One region of the Enterobacter sp. genome, then DNA from elsewhere that is predicted to be linked to it. Evidence: predicted binding sites of a transcription regulator. Region 1 holds the regulator's gene; each other region holds the start of a gene.
The links. Region 1 encodes CRP, which controls carbon source genes, mostly activating them, when cyclic AMP is high. Its sites were predicted from a motif close to ATGTGANNNNNNTCACAT; they were not measured.
Positions count from the first base shown of each region.

Region 1 (10,078 bases):
GCTCGAAGCGGAACTTAACGCCGCTAACGAGCGCAACGACGGCCACGCCATCGCCACCGTTCACGGCAAGCTGGACGCCATTGACGCGTGGACCATTCGCTCCCGCGCCTCCAGCCTGCTGCACGGCCTGGGCTTCAGCAATGAACAGCTGGAACGCCCGGTCAGCGACTTCTCCGGCGGCTGGCGTATGCGCCTCAACCTGGCGCAGGCGCTGATCTGCCGCTCTGACCTGCTGCTGCTCGATGAACCGACTAACCACCTCGATCTCGATGCGGTTATTTGGCTGGAGAAGTGGCTCAAGAGCTATCAGGGCACTCTGATTCTGATCTCCCACGACCGAGACTTCCTCGACCCGGTGGTGGATAAAATCATTCATATCGAACAGCAAACGATGTTCGAGTACACCGGCAACTACAGCTCCTTCGAGCGCCAGCGCGCGACGCGCCTTGCCCAGCAGCAGTCCATGTACGAAAGCCAGCAGCAGCGCGTGGCGCACCTGCAGAGCTTCGTGGATCGCTTCAAGGCCAAAGCCTCAAAAGCGAAGCAGGCCCAGAGCCGCATCAAGATGCTGGAACGCATGGAGATGATCGCCCCGGCGCACGTCGACAACCCGTTCCATTTCAGCTTCCGCGCCCCGGAAAGCCTGCCGAACCCGCTGCTGAAGATGGAAAAAGTCAGCGCGGGCTATGCCGACCGCATTATTCTCGACTCCATCAAGCTCAACCTGGTGCCGGGTTCACGTATTGGTCTGCTGGGACGCAACGGTGCCGGTAAATCGACGCTGATCAAACTGCTGGCGGGCGAGCTTAACCCGGTCAAGGGTGAAATTGGCCTGGCGAAGGGCATCAAGCTGGGTTACTTCGCCCAGCATCAGCTGGAATTTTTACGCGCGGATGAATCCCCGATTCAGCACCTCGCGCGTCTGGCGCCGCAGGAGATGGAGCAGAAGCTGCGCGACTACCTCGGCGGCTTCGGCTTCCAGGGCGATAAGGTCACTGAAAACACCGAGCGCTTCTCCGGGGGCGAAAAAGCCCGTCTGGTGCTGGCGCTGATCGTCTGGCAGCGTCCGAACCTGCTGCTACTCGATGAACCGACCAACCACCTGGATCTCGATATGCGTCAGGCGCTGACCGAAGCGCTGATTGAGTTCGAAGGCGCGCTGGTTGTGGTTTCGCACGACCGTCACCTGATCCGCTCCACCACGGACGATCTCTACTTAGTGCACGATGGCAAAGTGGAACCGTTCGATGGCGATCTGGAAGACTACCAGCAGTGGCTGACGGACGTGCAGAAGCAGGAGAACCAGCCGGAAGAGTCAGCGAAAGACAACGCCAACAGCGCGCAGGCACGTAAAGACCAGAAGCGCCGTGAAGCGGAGCTGCGCACCCAGACGCAGCCGCTGCGTAAAGAGATAGCCCGTCTCGAAAAAGAGATGGAAAAGCTCAACGCCACGCTTGCCGATGTTGAAGAGAAGCTCGGCGACAGCGGCCTGTATGACCAGAGCCGTAAAGCTGAACTGACGGACTGCCTGCAAACCCAGGCGAAGACCAAATCCAGCCTTGAAGAGTGTGAGATAGCGTGGCTCGACGCGCAGGAACAGCTGGAAGCGATGCTGCAGGCTGACTGACCTGTTTACCCCGTTTTAAGAACAGAATCCGTACCGGGTTCGGAAATCCAGCTTAAACGGGGTACAATTCGGAAAGTATCGTAAATTTCCGACAAGAATCAGCATCGCGCTTATGACCCAAATCATTCCATCAGACTTCGACATTGCGGCCGAAGACAGCACTGAGTTCGTGCCTATGCGCGGCGTGGCCAATCCCCATTTGCAGACCATGCTGCCACGACTGATCCGCCGCAAGGTTCAGTTCACCCCGCACTGGCAACGGCTTGACCTGCCAGACGGTGATTTTCTGGATCTCGCCTGGAGCGAAGCGCCGGAACAGGCTCGCCATAAGCCGCGTCTGGTGGTCTTTCACGGTCTGGAAGGCAGCCTGCACAGCCCGTATGCCCATGGGCTAATTGAAGCGGCAAAAGCGCGCGGCTGGCTCGGCGTGGTGATGCATTTTCGCGGCTGTAGCGGCGAACCGAATCGTCAGAAACGCATTTATCACTCGGGTGAAACAGAAGACGGGACGTGGTTTTTACACTGGCTGCGGGAAAATTATGGCACCGTGCCAACGGCCGCCGTGGGCTACTCGCTGGGCGGCAATATGCTGGCCTGTCTGCTGGCCAAAGAGGGCGAAAGCGTGCCGCTGGAGGCCGCCGTCATTGTCTCCGCGCCGTTTATGCTCGAGCAGTGCAGCTACCATATGGATAAAGGCTTCTCCCGCGTCTACCAGCGTTACCTCCTCAACCTCCTGAAGGCCAACGCGGCACGTAAACTGAAGGCCTACCCGGATACCCTGCCGGTCAGCCTGCGCCAGCTGAAAAAGGTACGCCGCATTCGCGAGTTCGACGACCTGATCACCGCGAAAATTCACGGCTTCGCCGATGCGATTGACTATTATCGTCAGTGCAGCGCCATGCCGCTGCTCAGCAAGATCACGCAGCCAACGCTGATTATTCATGCCAAAGATGACCCGTTTATGGATCATCACTCGATTCCCGCGCAGGAATTCCTGCCCGACAACGTTCACTATCAGTTGACCGAGCACGGCGGCCACGTCGGGTTTATCGGCGGCACGCTGCGCCGCCCGAAAATGTGGCTTGAGGCGCGTATTCCTGACTGGCTAACCCCTTATCTTGACGGTGCAAAATGATTATTCCCTGGCAGGATCTGGCTCCCGAAACGCTCGATAATCTGATTGAAAGCTTTGTATTACGCGAAGGCACCGATTATGGTGAACAGGAACGCTCGCTTGAGCAAAAGGTCAACGATGTAAAGCGCCAGCTGAAAAGCGGCGACGTGGTGCTGGTGTGGTCAGAACTGCATGAGACGGTCAATATCATGCCCCGCAACGCGTTTCACGGCTGATCTTCCACCCTTTTCAGTCAGGGAGTTGCTATGTCTGCCAGACATCCGGTTATTGCCGTTACGGGATCGAGTGGTGCGGGAACCACCACCACAAGCCTCGCATTTCGCAAGATTTTCGCCCAGCTGAATCTCCGTGCGGCGGAGGTCGAGGGCGACAGCTTTCACCGCTACACGCGTCCGGAAATGGACATGGCCATCCGTAAGGCGCGCGATCTGGGTAAACACATCAGCTACTTCGGCCCGGAGGCCAACGACTTCGGCCTGCTGGAACAAACCTTTATCGAGTACGGTCAGAGCGGCAAAGGGCAGTCCCGCAAGTATCTGCATACCTATGATGAAGCCGTTCCCTGGAATCAGGTGCCGGGAACTTTTACCCCATGGCAACCGCTGCCGGAACCCACTGACGTCCTGTTTTACGAAGGATTACACGGCGGCGTGGTCACCCCGCAACACGACGTGGCGCGCCACGTGGACCTGCTGGTCGGTGTGGTCCCTATCGTGAACCTGGAGTGGATCCAGAAGCTGACGCGCGACATGAGCGAACGTGGCCATTCGCGAGAGGCGGTAATGGACTCGGTGGTACGCTCCATGGAAGATTACATCAACTTCCTGACGCCGCAGTTCTCCCGCACCCATATCAACTTCCAGCGCGTGCCGACGGTGGATACCTCCAACCCGTTTGCCGCCAAAAGTATCCCATCCCTGGATGAGAGCTTTGTGGTGATTCATTTCCGCAATCTCGAAGGCATTGATTACCCCTGGCTACTGGCCATGCTGCAGGGCTCGTTTATTTCGCACATGAATACACTGGTCGTACCGGGCGGAAAAATGGGGCTGGCGATGGAGCTCATCATGACGCCGCTGGTGGAGCGACTGATGGAAGGGAAACAGATTGCGTGAGCATGTTCCCTCTCCCTGTGGGAGAGGGTTAGGGTGAGGGCATCAACACGCACGATGCCCCATCAATCAAGCCTCGATCACTTCATACGAATGCGTGATTTTTACCGCTTTCTCCAGCATTAACGCTACAGAGCAGTACTTCTCCGCAGACAGGTCCACCGCACGTGAAACCGCCGCATCTTTCAGTTCTTTACCCGTGACCACAAAGTGCAGGTTAATATGAGTGAACAGACGTGGCGCCTCTTCACGACGTTCTGAGGTGAGTTTAACCTCACAATCCGTCACGTCATGACGACCTTTTTGCAGAATCGACACCACGTCAATGGCGCTGCATCCGCCTGCCGCCATCAGCACCATTTCCATTGGGCTTGGCGCTTTATCGCCGGAGTTACCGTCCATTAAAATCTGGTGCCCTGACGCGGACTCGCCCAGGAACGTTAAACCTTCAACCCATTTCACGCGCGCTTGCATATTCTTAAACTCCAACGTTGCATTTTTGGTGACAGATTACGCGTGCGTTACATTTCTCGCAATGGAAGGCGACCTGCATCATGCTGAAGCGAGACACCAGGAGACACGCGGCGAAAGCTATGCTAAAACACTCTGGATGCTACAGTAATACATTGACGTTACACATGTATGCAGAGGACATCAAACTTTACTGGCTGCGAAACGTTACGGTAGCCGACTTCCCAGGGTATGGGTAAGAATTCGATTGCAACCCCAGAGTCCGGATGCATCTGATGACTCTGGTGACAGCTTATAACAGAGGATAACAGCGCATGGTGCTTGGCAAACCGCAAACAGACCCGACTCTCGAATGGTTCTTGTCTCATTGCCACATTCATAAGTACCCATCTAAGAGCACGCTGATTCACCAGGGTGAAAAAGCGGAAACGTTGTATTACATCGTTAAAGGCTCGGTGGCAGTGCTGATCAAAGATGAAGAAGGGAAAGAGATGATCCTTTCTTATCTGAACCAGGGCGATTTCATCGGTGAACTGGGCCTGTTTGAAGAGGGCCAGGAACGTAGCGCCTGGGTTCGAGCAAAGACAGCATGTGAAGTGGCTGAAATTTCTTACAAGAAGTTCCGTCAGCTGATTCAGGTTAACCCTGACATCCTGATGCGTCTTTCTTCCCAGATGGCGCGCCGTCTGCAGGTCACCTCAGAGAAAGTGGGTAACCTCGCCTTCCTGGACGTTACCGGCCGTATCGCGCAGACCCTGCTGAACCTGGCGAAACAGCCAGACGCCATGACCCACCCGGACGGCATGCAAATTAAAATTACCCGTCAGGAAATTGGTCAGATCGTCGGTTGCTCCCGTGAAACAGTGGGCCGTATCCTGAAAATGCTGGAAGATCAAAACCTGATCTCCGCCCACGGTAAAACCATCGTGGTCTACGGAACGCGTTAATTCCGCTTAAACGGCGTGCCATCGCCAGGTGTCACGCCGTTTTTGTCTCTATTCCCCATGTGGCGCAGGCTGATCTATCACCCGGAAGTTAACTACGCACTGCGACAAACGCTGGTGTTGTGTCTTCCTGTGGCCATAGGTCTGATCCTCGGACATCTTCAGCAGGGCCTGCTGTTTTCCCTCGTGCCCGCCTGCTGCAACATCGCCGGTCTGGACACGCCGCATAAGCGCTTTTTCAAACGCCTGATCGTTGGCGGCTGCCTGTTTGCGGGCTGTAGCCTCGCCGTACAGCTTTTACTGGCTCGTGATATCCCGCTGCCGCTGATCCTGACCGTGCTGGCGATGACCCTCGGCGTCACGGCGGAAATCAGTTCGCTGCACGCTCGCCTGCTTCCCGCGTCGCTGATTGCGGCCATCTTCACGCTGAGTCTCGCCGGGAATATGCCGGTGTGGGAGCCGCTGCTGATCTACGCTCTGGGGACGCTGTGGTACGGGCTGTTTAACTGGTTTTGGTTCTGGCTGTGGCGGGAACAGCCGCTGCGCGAATCCCTGAGCCTGCTCTATGTGCAGCTTGCGGATTACTGCGAGGCCAAATACACCCTGCTCACTCAGCATACCGATCCGGAAAAATCCTTACCGCCGCTGCTGACGCGCCAGCAGAAGGTGGTGGATCTCATAAGCCAGTGCTATCAGCAGCTACACATGCTCACCGCCAACAAGAATCACGAATACAAACGGCTGCTGCGCACCTTCCAGGTCGGGCTCGATCTGCAGGAACATATCTCCGTTAGCCTTCATCATCCGCAGGAGGTGCAAAAGCTGGTCGAGCGCAGCCACGCCGAAGCGGTGATCCGCTGGAACGCGCAGTCCGTCTCCGCACGCCTGCGGGTGCTGGCCGATGATATTCTCTATCACCGCTACCCCACGCGCTTTAACATGGATAAACAGCTCGGCGCGCTGGAGAAAATCGCCCGCCAGCATCCGGATAACCCGGTCGGACAGTTTGCCGCCTGGCACTTCAGCCGCATCGCCCGGGTGTTGCGCACCCAGCGTCCGCTTTATCCACGAGACCTGATGGCGGATAAGCAAAAACGGCTGCCGTTATTGCCCGCGCTCAAAAGCTATCTTTCTTTTAAATCTTCCGCCCTGCGCAACGCCGCAAGGATTAGCGTGATGCTCAGTACCGCCAGCCTGATGGGCATGGCGCTGCATCTGCCGAAGCCCTACTGGATCTTAATGACCGTGCTGTTTGTCACCCAGAACGGCTACGGTGCCACGCGGGTGCGTATTCTGCACCGGGCGGGCGGCACCATGGCCGGACTGATCATTGCGGGCGTGACGCTGCACTTCCACGTGCCGGAAGGCTATACCCTTGCAGGGATGCTGGCGATCACGCTGGTGAGCTATCTAATTATCCGCAAAAACTACGGCTGGGCGATGGTGGGCTTTACGGTGACGGCGGTATATACCCTGCAGCTGCTTACGCTCAATGGCGAACAGTTTATTGTCGCCAGGCTGATTGATACTCTGATCGGCTGCCTGATTGCCTTTGGCGGCATGGTCTGGCTCTGGCCGCAATGGCAGAGCGGGCTGCTGAGACAGAACGCCCACGACGCGCTGGAGGCCGACCAGCAGGCCATTCGCCTGATCCTGAGCGACGACCCGCAGCCGTCCCCGCTGGCGTATCAGCGCATGAAGGTCAACCAGGCGCACAACGCCCTTTTCAACTCGCTCAACCAGGCGATGCAGGAGCCAGGCTTTAACTCGCACTATCTTGCCGATATGAAGCTCTGGGTGACGCACAGCCAGTTTATCGTCGAGCACATTAACGCCATGACCACGCTGGCGCGCGAGCACACGATGCTGACGCCGGACCTGGCGCAGCGCTATCTGCAGTCATGTGAAATTGCGTTGCAGAGGTGCCAGCAGCGCCTGGAGTATGACGCGCCGGGCGAGTCGGGAGACTCAAACATTCTGGAAGCGCCGGAGACGTTGACCCACGGGCCAATGAGCACGCTGGAGCAGCACTTGCAGCGCGTGCTGGGGCATCTGAACACCATGCACACCATTTCGTCGGTGGCATGGCGTCAGCGTCCGCATCACGGCATTTGGTTAACGCGCCGGTTGAAACGAACCGAATATTAGCCTTTAACGATCTTCGCAACCGCCGCGGCAAAGCGGGTTAACCCGTCTTCAATATCCTTATCCTCCACCACCAGCGACGGCGCAAAGCGCATCACGTCCGGCCCGGCGTTGAGCACCATCACCCCTTCGCGAGCGGCGGCGTGCAGAAAGTCGCGCGCGCGGCCCTTGTACCGCGGCTTCAGCTCGGCGCCAATCAGCAGCCCCATCCCGCGGATCTTGCTGAACACGTCGTACTGCTCATCAATCTTTTTCAGGTGCTTCACAAACAGCTCGCGCTTCGCGCTAACGCCGTTCAACACCTTTGGCGTGTTGATGATGTCGAATGCGGCACCCGCCACGGCGCTGGCCAGCGGGTTACCGCCGTAGGTGGAGCCGTGAGAACCGACGTGGAACGCAGAGGCGATCTCCTGTGTCGTCAGTACCGCACTCACCGGGAAACCACCGCCAAGCGCTTTGGCACTGGTCAGAATATCCGGCGTCACGCCGTAGTGCATATAAGCGAACAGATCGCCGGTACGCCCCATCCCGCACTGCACTTCATCAAAGACCAGCAGCGCCTGATGCTCGTCGCACAGCGCGCGCAGCCCTTTCAGGAATTCCGGGGTTGCCGCAGTCACGCCGCCTTCACCCTGGATCGGCTCGACAACAACTGCGCAGGTGTGGTCGTCCATCACCGCTTTCACCGCGTGCAGATCGTTAAACGGCACGTGGACGATATCGGCCGGTTTTGGGCCAAACCCGTCGGAATACTTCGGCTGGCCGCCAACAGAGACGGTAAAGAAGGAGCGTCCGTGGAAGGCGTTGTGGAAGGCGATGATTTTGGTTTTATACGGGCTGTGGCGCGTTGTCGCGTAGTAGCGCGCCAGCTTAAAGGCAGTTTCGTTGGCTTCAGTGCCAGAGTTCATAAACAGCACGCGTTCCGCGAAGGTCGCATCAATGATCTTGCGGCCCAGGCGCAGCGCCGGTTCGTTGGTGAACACGTTGCTGGTGTGCCACAGGGTTTCGCCCTGGGTTTTCAGCGCCTCCACCAGCGCGGGATGGCAATGACCCAGCGCCGTGACCGCAATACCACCCGCGAAATCCACATACTCTTTACCCTGCTGATCCCAGACGCGGCTGCCTTTTCCCTTCACCGGGATAAATTCAGCCGGTGCATAAATCGGCAGGATCACTTCATCAAATGTCGCGCGGGTAATTGCTGGTTGTTCAGTTGCCATGTCATGACCATCCATTTTATGTCACAGTGATTGTGAAAATATAATCACAAAATATGCATAAAAAATCACAGCAAGGCAACAGATATTCAGCGATGGAGGAAATTTGCCAGCAGCGCGTGCCCCTGCTCGCTGAGGATACTTTCCGGGTGGAACTGCACGCCTTCGAGATCCCATTCGCGGTGGCGAATCCCCATGATCTCCTGCGTATCGCTCCAGGCGGTCACCTCAAAGCAGTCGGGCAGCGTCGACGGGTCAATGACCAGGGAATGGTAGCGCGTCACGGTTAACGGATTATTGAGCCCCGTAAACACCCCGGTGCCGGCGTGGGTGACCGGAGAGGTTTTACCGTGCATCACTTTCACGGCGCGCACGATGGTGGCACCAAACGCCTGGGCAATTGCCTGATGCCCCAGGCAGACGCCCAGGATTGGCAGCTTGCCGGCATAGTGCTGGATAACCTCCAGCGAAATACCCGATTCCGACGGAGTGCAGGGGCCGGGTGAAATCACTATTTTCTGCGGCGCCAGCGTCTCGATATCGGCGAGAGCGATCTCGTCGTTACGGCGGACAACCACCTCTGCACCCAGTTCACAAAAATACTGGTAAAGGTTCCAGGTGAAGGAATCGTAGTTATCAATCAGCAGAATCATGGCGGCTCCCGAAAAAAATGCCGCCCTATTCTACTCAGATTCCCGCGCTTCGCTCACTACTTTGGCAAAGATTGCGTTTAACGCGGTTAAATCTCCCGTTGCGCCACTTCGGTTAGCCGCAACCCACTGCTCGGGGTCGATATCACGCCAGTCCAGCGAGTAGCCCGCGTGGAGCGACAGCTGCTCAAAGAAAACGCGTTGGGCAATACCGTTGCCACGCATAAACGGATGCAGCATGTTGATTTCGCAGTAGTAGTGGCTAACTCTGTCAACAAACGCAGCTTTCTCAAGACCCACAAGATACTTTTCGCTTTCCAGCGCCGCCATCAGCTCGTTCCCCATCTTTTCGATGTACTCAAAATGGCAGAAGGGAATGTCACCTTTAAAAATATCCTCGGTACGGAGCTCACCTGCCCGCTTCATCTCACTGCGGTACAGATGACGATGAATAAGGCACAGATGGGGTAGCCCGGGCGCGGAAGGCCCAAGCTCCAGCGTCTCAATATGGGGTTCTGAGGGACCATTACCTTTTTCAAGGAGACAACTGGCCTGTAAATTGACGTTACGCTGCTGTTCCCAGAGACGGGATTTTTGCTTGTCGGTGAGTTTTTTCACTTAACGCCTCCCTGAATAGTCCGTTTGCCACAAGTATAAGCAGCAAAACGCGCTTTCGCAGGGAGGGCTACATAACGCGGGCCGGAGAAGCCCGCGCTCAGAAGAGTTACGGCAGAACTTTGGCGGAGAGGATAACCACTGGTTTTGACGGGACATTCT
Region 1 covers NZ_CDRQYH010000005.1:91,766-101,843, reverse strand. Annotated here, with positions in the region: gene ACWYRJ_RS03265 (ABC transporter ATP-binding protein) at 1-1,627, shown strand, start outside; gene ACWYRJ_RS03260 (hydrolase) at 1,740-2,762, shown strand; gene ACWYRJ_RS03255 (YheU family protein) at 2,759-2,977, shown strand; gene ACWYRJ_RS03250 (phosphoribulokinase) at 3,008-3,877, shown strand; gene ACWYRJ_RS03245 (OsmC family protein) at 3,944-4,348, opposite strand; gene crp (cAMP-activated global transcriptional regulator CRP) at 4,660-5,292, shown strand; gene ACWYRJ_RS03235 (YccS/YhfK family putative transporter) at 5,350-7,437, shown strand; gene argD (bifunctional acetylornithine/succinyldiaminopimelate transaminase) at 7,434-8,654, opposite strand; gene pabA (aminodeoxychorismate synthase component 2) at 8,741-9,304, opposite strand; gene ACWYRJ_RS03220 (putative adenosine monophosphate-protein transferase Fic) at 9,335-9,919, opposite strand; gene ppiA (peptidylprolyl isomerase A) at 10,026-10,078, opposite strand, start outside.

Region 2 (10,078 bases), on a different contig from region 1:
CATCTGTTCCCGTACAAACACAATGAAGGTCAGTTCCAGGTTCTGGTCCCGCTGCATGACGCTACCTTCGCGTTCCAGCCGGGCTGGCCCGCGCTGAAAAAGCTGGATATCGAACTTAATTTCCTCAATGACGGACTCTGGATGAAGTCCGACAGCGTGGCGCTGGGCGGCGTGACGGCCAGCAATCTGACGGCCAACATCCCGGATTACTCCAAAGAGAAGCTGCTGATTGATGCCGAGATCAACGGTCCCGGTAAGGCGGTAGGACCGTACTTTGAGGAGACGCCGCTGAAAGAGTCACTGGCGGCGACGCTTCAGCAGCTGCAGCTTGATGGCGATGTGAATGCTCGCTTACATCTTGATATCCCGCTGGACGGAGAGATGACCACCGCCAAAGGTGATGTCCGCCTGAAGAATAACAGCCTGTTCATCAAACCCCTTGAAAGCACGCTGAAAAATCTCAGCGGGCAGTTCAGCTTTGAGAACGGTAACCTGAAGAGCGAGCCGCTTACTGCCAGCTGGTTTAATCAGCCCGTGAATATCGACTTCACGACCACAGAGGGTGAAAAGGCTTATCAGGTGGCCGTCAATCTGGACGGTAACTGGCAGCCAGCGCGTATGGACGTCCTGCCGAAGCCCATTGAGGCGTCGGTGGATGGCGCGGTCGCCTGGCAGGGTAAAGTGGCAATCGACCTGCCTTATCACGCGGGAGCCCAGTATAAGGTCGACATCACGGGTGACCTGAAGAATATTCGAAGCCAGCTGCCAGCGCCGCTGGATAAACAGGCCGGACAGCCGCTGCCGGTAAAGCTGAACGTCGATGGCAACCTGAACAGCTTCGCACTGACCGGCAGCGCGGGCGGGACAAACCACTTCAACAGCCGCTGGTTGCTTAACCGCAAGCTCACCCTCGACAAAGCCATCTGGACAACGGATAGCCGCTCCACGCCGCCGCTGCCGGAGCAGACGGGCGTTGAGCTGAATCTCCCACCGATGGACGGTGCAGAGTGGCTAGCGCTGTTCCAGAAAGGCGTTGGGCAAAACGTTGATGAAACCGCCCAGTTCCCGCAAACCATTACCGTACGTACGCCTTCGCTGATGCTGGGCGGGCAGCAGTGGAACAACCTGAGCATCGTCTCGCAGCCTGGCGCTAACGGCACGAAGGTAGAGGCCCAGGGCAGAGAGATCAACGGTACTTTGACCATGCGCAATCACGCGCCATGGCAGGCGGCGATTCGCTATCTCTACTACAACCCGGCAAGCGCCACGAGCGGGAAAGATAAACCGGCGGAAGCGTCTCCGCTGAGTAATGCCTCCCGCGTCGATTTTAGCGGCTGGCCCGATCTCCAGCTGCGCTGCGCTGAGTGCTGGCTGTGGGGGCAGAAATATGGCCGTATTGACGGTGATTTCACTATTCAGGCCAACACGCTTACGCTCTCCGGTGGCCTGGTTGATACCGGCTTTGGCCGCATGACGGCCGCAGGGGAATGGGTGAATAACCCGGGCGAACAGCGAACGTCCCTCAAGGGTGACATTAAAGGCAACAAGCTGGATGCGGCAGCCAATTTCTTTGGTATCAGCACGCCGCTGCGCGGCTCGTCATTTGACGTCGATTACGATCTTCACTGGCGTGACGCTCCGTGGAAGCCGGATGAGGCCTCGCTGAACGGCATTCTGAAAACCCACTTTGGTAAAGGTGAGATCGCCGACGTGAGCACGGGGCGCGCCGGGCAGATCCTGCGCCTGCTGAGTTTTGATGCGCTGCTGCGCAAGCTGCGCTTCGATTTCAGCGATACGTTCAGCGAAGGTTTCTACTACGATTCCATCCGCAGTACGGCATGGATTAAGGACGGCGTTCTGCATACGGACGATACTCTGGTGGATGGCCTGGAAGCGGATATCGCCATGAAAGGCTCGGTCAACCTCGTGCGCCGCGAACTGGATATGGAAGCCGTGGTGGCACCGGAAATTTCCGCGAGCGTGGGCGTTGCGGCGGCCTTTGTGGTGAACCCGATTGTCGGTGCGGCGGTGTTTGCCGCCAGCAAAGTGCTGGGGCCGCTGTGGAGCAAGGTCTCCATTCTGCGCTACCGCATTACCGGTCCGGTCGATAAACCGCAGATTAACGAGGTGCTGCGCCAGCCGCGCAAAGATGCACAGCAATGATTTGACGTGGGCAGGTAATTGCCTCACTCTCAATAAATACGATCTTTATACCGCCACGGGCGGCAACGAACGAGTAGCAATACGATGAGTCTGAACCTGGTAAGTGAACATTTGCTCGCAGCGAACGGCCTGAATCATCAGGACCTGTTCTCCATTCTTGGTCAACTGACCGAACGCCGTCTCGACTACGGCGACCTTTATTTCCAGTCGAGCTATCACGAATCCTGGGTTTTAGAAGACAGCATCATTAAAGATGGCTCTTACAACATCGACCAGGGCGTCGGCGTCCGCGCCGTCAGCGGCGAGAAAACCGGTTTTGCCTATGCCGATCAGATTAGCCTGGCTGCACTTGAGCAGAGCGCGCAGGCCGCGCGTACCATTGTGCGTGATACCGGCGATGGTCGCGTGAAAACCCTTGGAGAAGTGCAGCACTCTGCGCTCTATACCAGCATCGATCCTCTGCAAAGCATGAGCCGTGAAGAGAAGCTGGATATCCTGCGTCGCGTGGACAAAGTCGCCCGTGCGGCGGATAAACGCGTGCAGGAAGTTTCAGCCAGCCTGAGCGGTGTGTATGAACTGATTCTGGTGGCGGCAACGGACGGCACTCTGGCGGCAGACGTTCGCCCGCTGGTACGTCTCTCCATCAGCGTGCAGGTCGACGATGATGGTAAGCGCGAGCGCGGCTCAAGCGGTGGCGGCGGTCGTTTCGGCTATGACTGGTTCCTGGGCGACGTTGACGGTGAAGCGCGCGCTGACGCGTGGGCAAAAGAAGCCGTGCGCATGGCGCTGGTGAATCTGAATGCCGTCGCGGCGCCGGCGGGCTCATTCCCGGTGGTACTGGGTGCTGGCTGGCCGGGCGTGCTGCTGCACGAGGCGGTAGGCCACGGCCTGGAAGGCGACTTTAACCGTCGCGGGACGTCGGTCTTCAGCGGTCAGATCGGGCAGCTTGTCTCCTCTGAACTGTGCACCGTGGTGGATGACGGCACCATGCTTGACCGTCGCGGCTCGGTGGCTATCGACGATGAAGGTACGCCCGGCCAGTACAACGTGCTGATCGAAAATGGCGTGCTGAAAGGCTACATGCAGGACAAACTCAACGCGCGCCTGATGGGCGTCGCGCCGACGGGCAACGGACGCCGTGAATCTTACGCGCATCTGCCGATGCCGCGTATGACCAATACCTACATGCTGCCGGGTAAATCCACGCCGCAGGAGATTATCGAATCCGTAGATTACGGTATCTTTGCGCCTAACTTTGGCGGCGGCCAGGTGGACATTACCTCCGGTAAGTTTGTCTTCTCTACTTCAGAAGCGTACCTGATCGAGAAGGGCAAAGTGACCAAAGCGGTGAAAGGTGCGACGCTGATTGGCTCCGGTATTGAAGCCATGCAGCAGATCTCGATGGTCGGTAACGATCTGAAACTGGATAACGGCGTGGGCGTCTGCGGTAAAGAGGGCCAGAGCCTGCCGGTTGGCGTGGGCCAGCCAACGCTGAAAGTGGACAACCTGACGGTGGGCGGCACGGCGTAAGTTTTCCCGTCACTCTAACCCTCTCCCAAACCGGGAGAGGTGTCTCGAATTACAAAACCTATTCTTTCCTTCTTCCCCGCATCCCCTGAAACAGCTCTGCTACGTCCACAAAATACTCGGTCAGATAGTTAATACACACCTGCACCTTTAGCGGGAGTTTGTCTTTTTCGGTATACAGGGCGTACACCGGACGCGGATCGGACTGGTAGCGCGGGAAGAGGATCTCAAGCACGCCGCTGTTGATCTCGTTGATCACCCACATTAACGGCACGTAGGCAATCCCGGCGCCGGCCACCAGCCAGCGCGAAATGGTCATCGGATCGTTAGTGACAAATCGCCCTTCCGGCAGCAGTTTGGTGGAGATCCCTTCCGGGGCAATCAGCTCAAATTCATTGTCGGGCCGCACGCTGTATTCCAGCCACGAGTGGTTGGTGAGATCGGCGGGTTTCTCCGGAACACCGTACTGGGCCAGATAGCTCTTGGAAGCGCAGACGACCATCGGCATGCTGCCCAGCCGACGCGAGAACAGGCTGGAATCCTGCAGCGCGCCGACGCGGATCACCACGTCCAGACCGTCGGCAATCAGGTCCGGTGCCGGGATACCCGTCACCAGATTAACGGTAAGCCCGGGATACTCTTTCAGCATATCCGCCGTCATGGCAGCGAGAACATTTTGTGCCATAGTTGAAGAACACCCGATGCGCAGCGTGCCGATGGGGGTGTTGTTGAAGGCGTAGAGCTGTTCGTGAACATCCTGCACTTCCAGCAGCATACGGCGACAGCCCTGATAGTAAATTTTGCCCGCTTCCGTCAGGCCAATGCTGCGGGTGCTACGGTTGAGCAGCTTGACCTGAAGCTCATCTTCCAGTTTGGACACCGTCTGGCTGATGGATGAGACGCTCATCTGAAGCTGGCGTGCAGCGGCGGTAAAGGAGCCCAGTTCAACCACTTTGGCGAAGACCGACATGCGTTTTAAACGTTCCATTGTTCACTCTGGCTTAAAAGTGATTTAGATCACATATTATAGATAACAGCATAACAGTTACGTTAATATATTATTTATTACATAACGGCTGCGCCATTCTCGCCCGGCGTTTCTTGCTCTCCTGCGATGGCGCGCGCTAAAAAAATTCTGAAGCCTGCACTCTCTCTAATCAAGGTCAACATGAGTCTGTTTCCCGTTATCGTGGTGTTCGGTCTGTCCTTCCCACCGATATTTTTCGAGCTTCTTTTATCACTGGCGATCTTCTGGCTGGTGCGCAAGGTGCTGGTCCCTACCGGGATCTACGATTTCGTCTGGCACCCTGCATTGTTCAATACCGCGCTGTATTGCTGCCTGTTTTACCTGATATCGCGCATGTTTGTCTGAGGTTGATGTGAAAACGCTAACAAGAAAAATCTCCCGCACTGCCATCACCATGGCGCTGGTTATCCTCGCCTTCATCGCTATTTTCCGCGCCTGGGTCTATTACACTGAATCACCGTGGACGCGTGATGCACGCTTCAGCGCCGATGTGGTGGCAATCGCTCCTGACGTGGCCGGTCTTATTACGGCCGTCAACGTTCACGATAACCAACTGGTGAAAAAAGATCAGGTCCTGTTCACCATCGACCAGCCTCGTTACCAGAAAGCGCTGGAAGAGGCGGAAGCGGACGTGGCCTATTACCAGGCGCTGGCTGCGGAGAAACGCCGCGAGGCTGGCCGCCGTAACCAGCTTGGCGTTCAGGCAATGTCCCGTGAAGAGATTGACCAGTCCAACAACGTGCTGCAAACCGTGCTGCACCAGCTGGCGAAAGCGCAGGCAACGCGCGATCTGGCGAAGCTCGATCTCGAGCGTACCGTGATCCGCGCGCCGTCCGATGGCTGGGTGACCAACCTTAACGTCTATGCCGGGGAATTCATTACCCGTGGCTCAACCGCCGTGGCGCTGGTGAAACAGAACTCCTTCTACGTACTCGCCTATATGGAAGAGACCAAGCTGGAAGGCGTACGCCCGGGCTACCGGGCAGAAATTACGCCGCTGGGCAGCAATCGCGTCTTTAAAGGAACTGTCGACAGCGTCGCCGCAGGGGTGACTAACTCCAGCAGTTCGAATGATGCCAAAGGGATGGCAACGGTGGATTCCAACCTCGAGTGGGTGCGTCTGGCCCAGCGCGTGCCGGTCCGTATCCATCTGGACGAACAGCAGGGCAACCTGTGGCCTGCGGGTACCACGGCGACGGTGGTGATTACCGGTGAAAAAGATCGGGATGCCAGCCAGGACTCGTTCTTCCGTAAAATCGCCCACCGTCTGCGCGAGTTTGGTTAATCGCTATGGGCATCTTTTCCATCGCCAGCCAGCACATTCGCTTCGCCGTGAAGCTGGCGTGTGCCATTGTGCTGGCGCTGTTTGTTGGCTTTCACTTCCAGCTTGAAACCCCTCGCTGGGCAGTGCTGACGGCTGCTATTGTCGCGGCGGGTCCGGCCTTTGCCGCGGGTGGGGAACCCTATTCAGGCGCGATCCGCTATCGCGGGATGCTGCGTATCATCGGGACGTTCATCGGCTGTCTCGCGGCGCTCACCATTATTATTCTGATGATCCGCACGCCGCTGCTGATGCTGATGGTGTGCTGTATCTGGGCGGGTTTTTGCACCTGGATCTCGTCTCTGGTGAAAGTGGAGAACTCCTACGCCTGGGGGCTGGCGGGCTATACCGCGCTGATTATTATCATCACCATTCAGTCCGAGCCGCTGCTCGCCCCGCAGTTTGCGGTTGAGCGCTGCAGCGAGATTGTCATTGGTATCGTGAGTGCGATTGTCGCGGATCTGCTGTTCTCTCCGCGCTCCATCAAGCAGGAAGTCGACCGTGAGCTTGACGCGCTGATCGTTGCTCAATACCAGCTGATGCAGCTGTGTATTAAACACGGCGACAGCGAAGAGGTCGATAAAGCCTGGAGCGGGCTTGTTCGTCGCACGCAGGCGCTGGAAGGGATGCGCAGCAACCTTAACATGGAGTCCTCGCGCTGGGCCCGCGCAAATCGTCGCCTTAAAGCCCTCAATACTGTCTCTCTGACGCTGATTACCCAGGCATGTGAAACCTATCTGATTCAGAACACCCGGCCGGAAGCGGTCACCGATACGTTCCGCGAACTGTTCGCCGAGCCGGTGGAAACCGTGCAGGACGTGCATAAGCAGCTTAAGCGTATGCGCCGGGTGATTGCCTGGACTGGGGAGCGCGACACGCCGGTAACGATCTACACCTGGGTCGGCGCCGCGACGCGCTACCTGCTGCTGAAACGCGGCGTGATTGGTAACACCAAAATCAGCGCGGCAGAAGAAGAGGTACTGCAGGGCGAAGTGGTGATCAAGGCGGAATCCGCTGAGCGCCATCACGCGATGGTCAACTTCTGGCGTACGACTCTTGCCTGTATGCTCGGCACGTTGTTCTGGCTGTGGACGGGCTGGACGTCCGGCAACGGCGCGATGGTGATGATTGCCGTCGTTACCGCACTGGCGATGCGTCTGCCTAATCCGCGTATGGTCGCCATCGATTTCCTGTACGGCGCCATTGCCGCCCTGCCGATAGGCGCGTTCTATTTCCTGGTCATCATCCCTTCGACGCAGCAGAGCATGCTGCTGCTCTGTATTAGCCTGGCGGTAATGGCGTTCTTTATCGGCATTGAAGTGCAAAAGCGGCGCCTGGGATCGCTGGGTGCGCTGGCGAGTACGATTAACATCATCGTGCTCGATAACCCCATGACCTTCCATTTCAGCCAGTTCCTGGACAGTGCGTTAGGTCAGCTGGTGGGCTGTTTCCTGGCCATGATGGTGATACTGCTGGTGCGGGATAACTCGCAGGCAAGAACGGGCCGCGTGCTGTTGAACCAGTTCGTGTCGGCTGCCGTGTCGTCTTTGACAACCAATACCGCGCGCCGTAAAGAGAACCACCTTCCCGCGCTCTACCAGCAGCTGTTTTTACTGCTGAACAAGTTCCCGGGCGACATCGCGAAATTCCGCCTGGCGTTAACCCTGATCATCGCGCACCAGCGTTTGCGTAACGCGCCCGTGCCGATCAACGACGATCTGTCGGCCTTCCACCGCCAGTTACGTCGTACCGCCGATCATGTGCTTTCCGCTGGCAGCGATGACAAACGGCGTCGTTACTTTACGCAGCTGCTTGAAGAGCTCGATGTCTATCAGGAAAAGCTCAAGCACTGGGAAGCGCCGCCTCAGGTGACCGAGCCGGTAGGAAGGCTAGTGTTTATGCTGCATCGCTACCAGAATGCCCTCACGGATAACTGACTGAAGTAAAAAAACCGACGCCAAAAGCGTCGGTTTTTTTGTGGCTATACTTATTCCAGCACGTTCTTACATTTCAGAAAGGGAGGACACATGACGACCCAGGCGCTTCAGGACCACATCCTTTTTCAGACCGGCTATCTGGTCAACGGAATCTGGAAAACGCTGGATACGACCTTCGATGTGTTTAACCCCGCTACCGGGGAAGTCATCGCGAAAGTTGCCAAAGCGGGTAAATCACAAACCGAAGAGGCTATCGCAGCGGCCACCAAAGCCTTCCCGGCATGGCGTGCCAAAACCGCGAAAGAACGCTCGGCGATTCTATACCGCTGGTATGAATTGATTATTGAGAATAAAAGCTGGCTCGGGCGGTTAATGACCACCGAACAGGGCAAACCCCTGAAAGAAGCGGAGGGCGAAGTGGAGTACGCCGCCAGCTTTATCCAGTGGTTTGCCGAAGAGGCTAAACGCGCGAATGGTGAAATTATTCCACCGATCAAACCTGGCTCACGCATTCTGGCGACCCGTGAACCCATTGGTGTGGCCGCTGCGATTACGCCGTGGAACTTCCCAATGGCCATGCTCACCCGCAAGTTAGGCCCGGCGCTGGCGGCCGGATGTACCGGAGTTATTAAACCGGCCAACAACACGCCGCTCAGCGCCTTTGCGCTGCTTACTCTGGCGAAACAGGCCGGTGTGCCCGACGGCGTTCTCAACGCCGTTGCCGGGAATACGCATGAAATCAGCGATGCGATTATGGCAAGCCGCGACGTGCGTAAAATCTCCTTTACCGGCTCAACCTCCGTCGGCAAAACGCTGGTGCGTAACGCAGCCGAAACCATGAAGAAAGTCTCGATGGAGCTGGGCGGAAATGCCCCGTATATCGTTTTTGAGGATGCGGACATCGACGCAGCGGTTAAGGGCGCGATCGCCAACAAGTTTCGCAATGCCGGGCAGGTCTGCGTCAGCGTGAACCGTTTTTATATTCAGGAAACCGTCTACGACAAATTTGTGAATAAACTCGCCGATGCGGTGAATGCGCTGAAGGTGGGTAATGGTCTTGAGGAGGGGGTGGTCGTCGGGCCGCTGATTGAACCTTCTGCGGTGAACAAAGTGCGTGAGCATGTCGACGACGCCGTTGCCCGGGGCGCAACCGTACTGGCAGGAGGTAAGCCCCATCCGCTTGGCGGGAATTTCTGGATGCCAACCGTATTGGGCGACTGCCATGAAGGCATGAAGCTGGCAGAAGAAGAGACGTTTGGCCCGGTGGCGGCGTGCTTTCGTTTCACCTCGGAGGATGAGGTCATCCAGCGCGCCAACAATACGCCTTATGGGCTGGCGGCTTACTTTTATACCCAGAATCTCTCACGGGTCTTCCGCGTTTCACAGGCCATCGAGAGCGGGATGATTGGCATTAACGAGTGCGCCGTCTCCACGGAGCTCGGGCCTTTTGGCGGCGTAAAAGAGTCAGGTCTTGGACGAGAAGGCTCCGTGCTGGGACTGGAAGAGTATCTGGAAGTTAAAACCCTGCATATTGGGGGATTATAATAGACAGGGCGGCAGCTGCCGCTCGCCTGGACTGGGTGGCTGGCAATGAAAACCTATACGTTTGATTTTGACGAGATCGACAGTCAGGAAGACTTCTACCGGGAATTTATCCGGGTGTTTGATCTTGAAAGGGAAAGCGTGACGAATCTGGATACGCTTTGGGACGTGGTCACCGGCAGTCTGTTGCCGCTCCCGCTGGAGATTGAGTTTATCCATTTGCCCGATAAGCTGCGAAGACGTTTTGGCGCGCTGATATTGCTGTTCGATGAAGCGGAAGAAGAGCTTGAAGGGCAGTTGCGCTTTAACGCGCGGCATTGAATGAAAAAAGCCCCTGACCATGAGGCCAGGGGCAAGTCGTATGATGAGATACGACGAGGGTTTATTTATACAGTTCTGCAGTTGCATGCCAGTGGTCACCCTGATTCAGTTCGGTGACGCGATAGCTGCTGGCACCTGCTTTTTCAGCTTTGGCGGCCAGTTCGTGACGGATATCCATCGGTGAGCCAGTGACAGACGTCACGGAGACGCTGCCCATACGCTGTAGATTTTGTGCCTGGT
Region 2 covers NZ_CDRQYH010000008.1:32,584-42,661, forward strand. Annotated here, with positions in the region: gene yhdP (AsmA2 domain-containing protein YhdP) at 1-2,163, shown strand, start outside; gene tldD (metalloprotease TldD) at 2,248-3,693, shown strand; gene aaeR (HTH-type transcriptional activator AaeR) at 3,752-4,678, opposite strand; gene aaeX (p-hydroxybenzoic acid efflux pump operon protein AaeX) at 4,859-5,062, shown strand; gene aaeA (p-hydroxybenzoic acid efflux pump subunit AaeA) at 5,070-6,002, shown strand; gene aaeB (p-hydroxybenzoic acid efflux pump subunit AaeB) at 6,008-7,975, shown strand; gene ACWYRJ_RS04460 (NAD-dependent succinate-semialdehyde dehydrogenase) at 8,066-9,520, shown strand; gene ACWYRJ_RS04465 (barstar family protein) at 9,566-9,838, shown strand; gene yhcN (peroxide/acid stress response protein YhcN) at 9,900-10,078, opposite strand, start outside.
Region 2: aaeR (HTH-type transcriptional activator AaeR) is a predicted target of CRP. The motif match lies at 4,696-4,713, and genes of this name have one in related genera.

Region 3 (10,078 bases), on a different contig from region 1:
CGATGTTCTCTTTTCCGCCAACGTGGCCGAGAATATCCTTCGCTAAAGCCTGGTATTCCATCTCGATTTCCTTACATCCGATGCCCGCAGGCACCTGTTGACTGAGTACAAAAATAAAAAAACCCGAGAACGGCCTTCTGACGAAGGCCGCGCTCAGGTTTTGCCTGCGTGATGCAGTAACAATCCTGTTTTGAGGCTTAACGCCCCTCTTTTCTCACCCGCTCGATATGAATGGCGAGGAACATAATTTCTTCGGTCGTCAGCTCACGCTGATAGCTTTTGTTCAGGTGCTGGGCGATTTTCTCGGCGCATTTCCACGCTTTCGCGTAGTTGTCTTTTACTGCCGTATGCAGCGAGACATCGTCATCTTCCACCACGGTGCGGGAGAGCATCCGCTGGGCAAAAAACTTCAGGTGGGTGACAAAACGCTGATAGCTGAGCGACTCTTCGTCATACTCAAGCTGCAGCTGATACTTCACCAGCTGGAGGATCTCCTGCATCACCCGCGTCACGTGCATCACCTCCGGCATTTCGCTGTTCAGCTGCGCGGTGACCAGATGCAGCGCGATAAAACCGGCCTCATCCTCCTCCAGTTCGACGTTCAGGCGTCTGGCGATAATGGCCCGCGCCTCCTGCCCTAACTCGAACTCCTTCGGATACAGCCGTTTAATATCCCACAGCAGCACGTTTTTGATGGCCAGCCCGTTCTTCTGCCGCTCAATAGCAAAGTAGCAGTGATCGGTGAGGGTGATATACAAGCTCTCCTGCAGCTTGCCCAGCCGCTGCGCCGCCAGCCCGATGATGCGGTCGCAGGTGGTCATCACCTCCAGCGGAATTTGACTCAGCAGCTCTCCGAGCCGACGCACCAGTTCATCGCTTTGTAACGCAAACACCTTTTCAACCAACGCGGTATCCAGCGCTTCACCGACGCGCTTCTGAAAGGCCAGCCCACGGCCCATCACCACCTGTTCACGCCCGCGCTCATCCTGAACAACCACCACGTTATTATTGAGTATCTTGGCGATTTTCATCGGAACCCCAGAAACAAAAAAACCTGACCTCCGGCAGATGCCAGAAAATCAGGTTTTGCCTGCCTAAGCAGTAACAATCCAGTTCTGGCACTCTATCAGTTTCATTCGTAGCCTCAATGCGTCACGCGTCAGAAACGTGACGCGGATCGAACTTGCTACGGTGATATTAGAAGGTCACCACCGTTTTCAGCTCGGTGACCCAGGCATCCTGGGTGCGGCTGACCCCACCGGGATGGTGCCAGTACTGAATGCCCGGCTGCAGTTCTAGCCATGACGCCGGACGAAAACGGTAGTAAAACTCGCCGTTCAGGGAATGGCCCGGCACCGGGTGATATGCAGGATTGTTGTAATCGCTAACGCCGCTCAGGCTGTTCAGATAACGCTGATTGCGGGCGTACTGGCTGCTCATATCAATCCAGGTTAAGCCAAAGCCAATCCAGTCTTCCGGACGGGCGTCAAACAGCCCGCGGTAGCGCAGCGAGGCGGCATAAACCTGATGCATGTAGTTAGTGCTCTGATCCGCAAGGCTCATGCTGAACGAGGTGCTCAACCCGCGATTTGGGTCACCCTGATGCTGCGTTAGCTGCTGGTTCAGACCGGCGTACATAAACCAGGTCCGGCTGTGGGTATCAAATCCGTTTGGATCCGTCGCGCCCGGCCCACCGGATTTGCCGCGATAGAGATCGGTTTGCGGCGCGTTGGTAAACACCACGCCCAGGTTGTACGCGCCCGGCAGACCGTTAATCAGCGGACGCGCTTCGATTTCAACCGGCAGTAGTACCCCTTTGCTGCCCTTCGTCGACCAGCTCCAGGCGTGGCTGCGACTGGCGGCCTGCGGATTCTGCTCCATCACGCCGCCTTTTAAGGTCAGCGTCGGCGTTAATTGATAGGCAAGCGTGGTGCCCCAGGTGTGCACGTTCCAGTTGTTCCAGGTCAGTGAGTTGGCGGACTTTCCACCGCACTGGGACAGCAGCTGGAAATCACAGGGGATAATTTGATCGAAGGTCTGCACCTTGTTCATCATCCCTATGCGCCAGGTCAGACGCCGGTCGTCAAAGCTGCGGGCAAAGGTCAGCCAGCCCAGACGGGTAATGGATTGCCCGCCCCAGCTCTCCTGGGTCAAATCGTTAAAGTTGACGCGCGGATCCTGCACGCGTTTGGTGGTGAGATCGTCATTGTGGTTGCGGTTAACGATGTTTCCCTCGATACGCGCGTCCGGGATACCGGTCCAGCGCTCCAGGTCCTGGTTGAAGGTCAGCGCGAACTGGTCAATATAGGCCACGTGGGAGTCGTGGTTATATCCGCCACCGCCGTTCCAGCCAATTTCATTCAGGTATCCGAGGTTATAGGTAAAACCGTTATCGTTAAGGATTTTACGTATGCCGAGCATTTCGCCCAGAACAGGCTCCGGCGGAGCTTCAAACCCTAATACCGTTCCGTTCCAGTCTTGCGCCATCGACAGCGGGGATATCGCCAATAAGGCGAACACATAGAGTTTATTTTTATATGCCATAATAACAACCTGTGATTGAGTATTGAGTGCGTAACCGGCCGCAGGAAGTTTTTCTATTTCCTGTCGATAATTCATTTTTTAAAATCATTAAAAAGCGCTAAGCCAAATGTCTCTCCTGCGTAAACGACAGGCAAAAAAAAACCTAAGCGCTCCACAGCGAAAATGCTGTGAAACGCTTAGGTTTTGCCTGTTAACCAGTAACAATCCTGCGTTGAAAACAGTGGCACCTTAACACCGTCGCGCCACGTTGAAAACCTGAACTGTTTTCTGTTTTAAAAAAGTGTGAGCAATTTAACGCTTATTATTTCGACTGAATTACCCGGGCAATATCAGCCGACGTCTGTAAAGTACGAATCTCCTGAAATAACCCCAGCGCTTCATCGTACTCTTTGCGTAAATAACTCAGCCACTGCTTAATTCGCGCGACGTGATACAAACCGGTATCGCCCTGCTTTTCCAGACGGCTGTATTTTTGCAGCAGCGTGACGACGTCTGCCCACGGCATTCGCGGTTCGTTATATTTCACCACCCGGCTGAGGTTAGGGACGTTCAGGGCGCCGCGACCGATCATTACCGCATCGCAGCCGGTGGCCTGCAGACAGGCCTGCGCGCTCTCGTAGTCCCAGATTTCGCCGTTAGCGATCACCGGAATAGAGAGGCGTTTGCGGATCTCGCCGATCGCATGCCAGTTTATGCGCTCGGCTTTGTAGCCGTCTTCTTTGGTGCGGCCATGCACCACCAGCTCGGTGGCTCCGGCCTGCTGCACCGCATCGGCGATTTCAAACTGCCGCGCGTCGCTGTCCCATCCCAGGCGCACCTTAACCGTCACCGGCAAATGCGCGGGCACTGCCTCACGCATGGCTTTCGCGCCGCGATAAATCAGCTCAGGATCTTTCAGCAAGGTCGCCCCGCCGCCGCTGCCGTTCACCAGCTTCGACGGACAGCCGCAGTTGAGATCCACCCCGTAAGAGCCCAGCTCAACCGCGCGGGCGGCGTTTTCCGCCAGCCATTCAGGATACTGGCCGAGCAGTTGAATACGCACCAGCGTACCGGAAGAGGTCCGGCTCTGGTTGTGCAGCTCGGGGCATAGACGGTAGAAGGATTTTACCGGCAACAGCATATCGACCACGCGCAGAAATTCCGTCACGCAGAGATCGTAGTCGTTCACCTCGGTCAGAAGCTCGCGCACGAGGGAGTCGAGCACGCCTTCCATTGGGGCCAGTAAAACACGCATAGCAGTACCTGTGAAAAAAGACGCGCTATAGTAGCCGCTCTCTATATCGCTGGGAAGCGCTTCTGTTCAGGGAGAAAGTCAGCCGGAGTTGCCCCGACAACGGCGCGAAACGCCGCCGCAAATGCCGCCTGCCCTGAAAACCCCAGCATCCAGGCCACCTGCTTAACCGGGTATCCGTTGGCGAGCAGGTCCAGCGAGGCACAGATCCTTGCGCGCTGTCGCCAGGCCCGGAAGCTAAAGCCGGTATCTTTGATAAACGCGCGTGAGAATGTGCGTTCAGACATAGCGGCCTGTTCCGCCAGCCTTTCCATAGAAACATCCCAGAGATTGCTGGCAATGATGTCACAGGCAACGCGATGTAAGCGCTCATCCACGGGCATCGGTAATTCGGCCGAGATTTGCTGAGCTTCACTGAGAATATCGAGCAGCAAAACGGCCATGCTGCGCTGACTGGCTGGCCGGTATTCCGCGCTGAACAGCCCGGCAATCAGCTCTTTGAACAACGCTGTTGCCATAATGACGTGAACCTCTTCTTTCCGTTTAAAAGATCCGCATTGCGATATCAGCGTGGGGCTAAACCAGACCGCGCGGAGCTCCGTTGCGGATAACACGCTATAGGTGTGTTCCTGAAAGGGAGGGATCCACAGCGCGCGCTGCGGCGGTATGACCCAACGCTTATTGCCGGTTTCGACCAGCATCACCCCTTTGATGGCAAACAAAAGCTGTCCCTGTGAATGCTGGTGAGGCGGATCCACTTCGCCGCGCGTATAGCTAATAGCCCCTCTGGACCATCCGATGTCATCGTCATGAATTGGCGTTTTATCGATAACGGTTGGCATTTCACATTCCTCCCTTCCACTTATGATACTGCTTGTACACGTAACCGGAGAGAGACGCAATGCACATTCATTTTATCATTCATGAACATTTCGAAGCGCCGGGCGCCTATGAAATCTGGGGTAAAAGCCGCGGCCATACTCTGAGCTACACCAGAGTTTATCAGGGCGATCCTTTACCCGAGGAGCCGGGGACCACGGACCTGCTTATCATCATGGGAGGCCCGCAGTCCCCCGCTACCACGCCTGAGGAATGCCCCTGGTTCGATGCACAGGCGGAGAAGGCACTCATCAGCCGCGCGATAGAGGCAGGTAAAACGGTGATAGGCGTTTGTCTTGGCTCGCAGCTTATCGGCGAAGCGCTGGGGGCAGCGTTTAGCCATAGCCCGGAAAAAGAGATCGGCAAATTTCCCGTCAGGCTCACCGATGCAGGCAAGGCGAACCCGCTGTTTGCGGATTTTGGCCACGAATTGAACGTCGGTCACTGGCATAACGATATGCCTGGGTTGACGCCACAGGCTAAGGTGCTCGCTTACAGCGAGGGCTGTCCCCGCCAGATCGTGCAATACAGCGAACGGGTTTACGGTTTCCAGTGCCATATGGAGCTGACGCCGGAGGTGGTAGAGTTGCTGATTGAGCATTCGCAGAGTGACCTCCGCCGCGCGGGTGAATTCCGTTTTGTCGAAACGGCGGAAAAACTCCGCTCGCATGATTATCGCGAAATGAACCAGGTGCTGTTTTCTTTTCTCGATAAACTGACCGCCTGACGCTGATGCCTTCTCTGGCGCGTTACTTCGCCAGTGCAATTCCTTTCCTCTAAACTATTGCCTGCACCAGTAAGATGATACCGGACGTTCCATTCCGGAATGTCTGGTATGCTCAAAATTCATGATGTGATCCGTGGCACATTTTTAAGTTTAATTGTATGATGAATGCGTTTCAGCAAGGACTATCACCATGAGCAAAACATTGAACATTATCTGGCAATATCTGCGCGCATTCGTCCTGATTTACGCCTGTCTGTATGCCGGGATTTTCATCGCGTCGCTGCTGCCCATCACCATTCCCGGCAGCATTATCGGCATGCTGATCCTCTTTGTGTTGCTGGCGCTGCAAATCCTGCCTGCAAAGTGGGTCAATCCCGGCTGCTTCGTCCTCATTCGCTATATGGCGCTGCTTTTCGTGCCTATCGGCGTCGGGGTCATGCAGTATTTTGATTTGCTCAAGGCCCAGTTCGGCCCGATTGTTGTCTCCTGCTCGGTGAGTACGCTGGTGGTTTTCCTGGTGGTGAGCTGGAGTTCGCATCTGGTGCATGGCGAACGTAACGTGGTCGGGGAGAAAACAAAAAAATGATGGCCAATATCTGGTGGTCGCTGCCGTTAACCCTGGCGGTGTTCTTTGCCGCGCGCAAGCTTGCCGCACGTTTTAAAATGCCGTTGCTGAACCCGCTGCTGGTGGCAATGGTGGTGATTATTCCGTTCCTGCTGCTCACCGGCATTTCTTACGAACGCTACTTTGCCGGCAGCAAAATTTTAAACGACCTGCTGCAGCCCGCCGTTGTGGCGCTCGCCTTTCCTTTATACGAGCAGCTGCACCAGATCCGCGCCCGCTGGAAATCCATCATTACCATCTGCTTTGTCGGCAGCCTGGTGGCGATGATCACCGGTACGTCGGTGGCGCTGTTGATGGGGGCCTCGCCGCAGATTGCCGCCTCTATTCTGCCTAAATCTGTGACCACGCCTATCGCGATGGCGGTTGGGGGTAGCCTCGGCGGGATCCCGGCCATTAGCGCGATGTGCGTCATTTTCGTCGGTATTCTCGGCGCGGTGTTTGGCCACAGCCTGCTGAACGGGATGCGCATTCATACTAAAGCGGCACGAGGTCTGTCGATGGGGACAGCTTCCCACGCCCTGGGCACTGCCCGCTGCGCGGAGCTGGATTATCAGGAAGGGGCGTTTAGCTCGCTGGCGCTGGTGATCTGCGGAATTATCACCTCCCTGCTGGCCCCGTTCATTTTCCCGCTGATTCTGGCGGTGATGGGCTAAAATTTGCGATGCGTCGCGCAAATTTCATTTTGCTTTCATAAGTTGCATACATAATGAGAAGTGGATCACATATAAAGCCCTGGCGGCTCCGTAAACTACCGATCCATTAACCTTTATGAGGCAAACGCCATGCACCCACGTTTTCAAGCTGCTTTCGCCCAGCTTGCAGAGAATTTGCAGTCAGCCCTGGCTCCCGTTCTGGCAGATGCACACTTCCCCGCCCTGCTGACCGCGGAGCAGGTCACGATGCTGAAACAGGCAACGGGACTGGACGAAGACGCGCTGGCTTTCGCACTGCTACCCCTGGCTGCCGCCTGCGCGCGGGCCGATCTCTCCCACTTCAACGTCGGGGCCATTGCGCGCGGCGTCAGCGGTACCTGGTACTTCGGCGGCAACATGGAGTTCCTGGGCGCGACCATGCAGCAAACGGTTCACGCCGAGCAGAGCGCCATCAGCCACGCCTGGCTGCGCGGTGAAAAAGCGCTGAGCGCCATTACCGTTAACTACACTCCGTGCGGCCACTGCCGTCAGTTTATGAACGAGCTGAACAGCGGGCTGCAGCTGCGCATCAATCTGCCGGGCCGCGCGCCGCACACGCTGGGCGATTATCTGCCTGACGCATTTGGTCCGAAAGATCTGGAGATCAAAACGCTGCTGATGGACGATCAGGACCACGGTTACGCCCTGTCCGGCGATGACCTGAGTCAGGCAGCGATTCGCGCGGCGAATAAAAGTCACACGCCATACAGCAAGTCCCCGAGCGGCGTAGCGTTGCAGTGCCGTGATGGCCGAATCTTCACCGGCAGCTATGCGGAAAACGCCGCGTTTAACCCAACCCTGCCACCGCTGCAGGGCGCGCTTAACCTGCTGAGCCTGAACGGCTATGATTATCCGGACATTCAGCGCGCCATTCTGGCTGAGATTGCCGATGCGCCGCTGATCCAGTGGGATGCCACCGCCGCAACGCTCAAAGCGCTGGGCTGCACGACGATCGACCGCGTACTGCTGGCGTAATCCTTCCGGCGGGCAAAAATGCCCGCCCGTTTGCTGAAAAACCCCTCAGTTGAGTCGCTGTTTCTTGCGCTAACCAGGCGGGTAAAGTAGCCTGAGTTAAATTTCACCTTCGGTACGAGCCATCTGCATGTTAAAGCGCGTTTTTTACAGCCTGTCTGTCCTGGTCGGCATACTGCTGTTGATCGTGCTGGGGCTCGACCGCTGGATGAGCTGGAAAACCGCCCCCTACATCTTTGATGACCTGCAGGACCTGCCGTATCGTCAGGTTGGCGTGGTGCTCGGCACCGCCAAGTATTACCGCACAGGCGTAATCAATCAGTATTATCGTTACCGCATCCAGGGCGCGCTGAACGCCTACAACAGCGGCAAGGTGAACTACCTGCTGCTGAGCGGCGATAACGCCCTGCAAAGCTACAATGAACCGGTGACGATGCGTAAGGACCTGATTGCCGCGGGCGTGGATCCGGCCGATATCGTGCTCGACTACGCCGGGTTCCGCACCCTGGACTCCATCGTGCGCACGCGCAAAGTCTTCGACACCAACGACTTCATCATCATCACCCAGCGCTTCCACTGCGAGCGCGCGCTGTTTATCGCCCTGCATATGGGCATTCAGGCGCAGTGCTACGCGGTGCCGTCGCCAAAAGATATGATGAGCGTGCGCGTGCGCGAGTTCGGCGCCCGCTTTGGTGCCCTGGCCGATCTGTATATCTTCAAACGCGAACCGCGCTTTTTAGGCCCTCTGGTGCCGATTCCGGCGATGCACGCAGTGCCGGAAGACGCGCAGGGTTACCCGGCCGTCACGCCCGAGCAGCTGCTCGATATGCAAAAAAAAGAGAAATAACGGGACCGCCTTTATACTTTCTTTACGGCCGGCCTGACGCTTTTTATCTCCCCTTTACGTCTGCTCTTTTAAGCTGAGTTCACTGCCGCTACGGCTTCATTGAAGAATGACTATGAACTCGATAATGAATACGTTTTTCCTTAAAAGTCTCCGCCCCTACTTTAACTTTCCCGGTTTATCACTCCCTGGCGCACTTAATTCTGGTCTCTGGCTGGATGAAAAAATTGACGCCCTGCAGCACAACGTTGCCGTGGAAGTGGCCGATTACCTGGAACGCTACCCGCAAACGAAACATGTTGACGTTTATCTGAACGATATCAACGGCACGATGCGCGGCAAGCGCCTCTCGGTAGAGAGCATGCTGCCCCTGGAAAAAGGCTGTTATTTTCCCCTTTCCGTCTACTCGATGGATCAGAAAGGAAAAATTGCCGCGCCGCTTTATGATGAACCCGACCGGCTGTGCGTCCCGGTCGCCGGCTCCCTGCGCCCCTGTCCGCAGGATCCGGAGCACGCCGCGCAGATCATGCTGACGATGAAGGACAGCGACGATAACCCCTGCCCGCTTGAGCCGCGCGTGATACTGCAGAACGTACTGGCCCGCTTCCACCAGCACGACCTCTTCCCGGTTATTGCACCTGAAATTGAGTTCTATCTGACGGGACATAACGATCGCGATCCGCAAAATCAGGGCTGTTTTCATATGGATACCTCGTCGGCGCATGCGGCGCTGTTTGACGAGCTGGAACAGCTGGCCCACCTGCAGCGCATCCCGCTGTCAGGGGTCGTGGCGGAAGCCGAGTCCGGACAGTACGAATTAAACCTGAAGCACAGCCATCGCGTCGTTGAGGTCTGCGATAACGTGCTGGCGCTTCGTCGCCTGACCCGTTACGTTGCTGAAAAGCACGGTCTGCAGGCCAACTTTATGGCTAAGCCTTTCAGCCAGCTGGCCGGCAGCGGTTTGCACTTCCATTTCAGCCTGAACAATCGTCACGGCGAAAACGTCTTTGCTTCCCCGGTGAACGCGCTTAACAGCATGATACGTTTGTGCGTCGCGGGCCAGCTGGCGCTGATGCCCGCATCCGTCGCCATTCTTGCGCCAGGCGTCAACGCGTTTCGTCGCCTGCGTAAAAGCCTGACGGAACCCGTCTTTAACTCCTGGGGCTATAACACCCGCTCCGCCGCCCTGCGTATTCCCTGCTCGGATGAGAGTAACCGTCGTATCGAGTACCGGCTGGCCGGGGCCGATGCGAATCCGTATCTGGTGGCGGCCACTATCCTGACCGGCATGCTGTACGGGCTGGAACATATCGACGAGGGGGATCTCCCTGAACCGCAGCACGACCAACCGGAACTGCCGCTGTTCCAGCAGGAGGCGATTGAGGCCTTTGCCCGCTGTCAGTATCTCACCGACAGCCTGGGCGATGCCTTTTCCGAACAGTGGGTCGCCTGCAAGCTCTCTGAACTCGACTGGTTTGAGCGCATTGTGACCCGAGAGGAGTCCCATCTGGCATAGAGCATAAAAAAAGCCCGCTCGGTGAGCGGGCCGGGTATGGAGAGAGAC
Region 3 covers NZ_CDRQYH010000063.1:6,990-17,067, reverse strand. Annotated here, with positions in the region: partial or broken gene bglF (PTS beta-glucoside transporter subunit IIABC) at 1-173, opposite strand, end outside; gene licT (BglG family transcription antiterminator LicT) at 198-1,031, opposite strand; gene ACWYRJ_RS16555 (carbohydrate porin) at 1,198-2,487, opposite strand; gene dusC (tRNA dihydrouridine(16) synthase DusC) at 2,846-3,778, opposite strand; gene ACWYRJ_RS16545 (AraC family transcriptional regulator) at 3,820-4,617, opposite strand; gene ACWYRJ_RS16540 (type 1 glutamine amidotransferase) at 4,677-5,381, shown strand; gene ACWYRJ_RS16535 (CidA/LrgA family protein) at 5,572-5,967, shown strand; gene ACWYRJ_RS16530 (CidB/LrgB family autolysis modulator) at 5,964-6,659, shown strand; gene cdd (cytidine deaminase) at 6,789-7,673, shown strand; gene sanA (outer membrane permeability protein SanA) at 7,801-8,517, shown strand; gene ACWYRJ_RS16515 (glutamine synthetase family protein) at 8,642-10,030, shown strand.
Region 3: cdd (cytidine deaminase) is a predicted target of CRP. The motif match lies at 6,713-6,730, and genes of this name have one in related genera.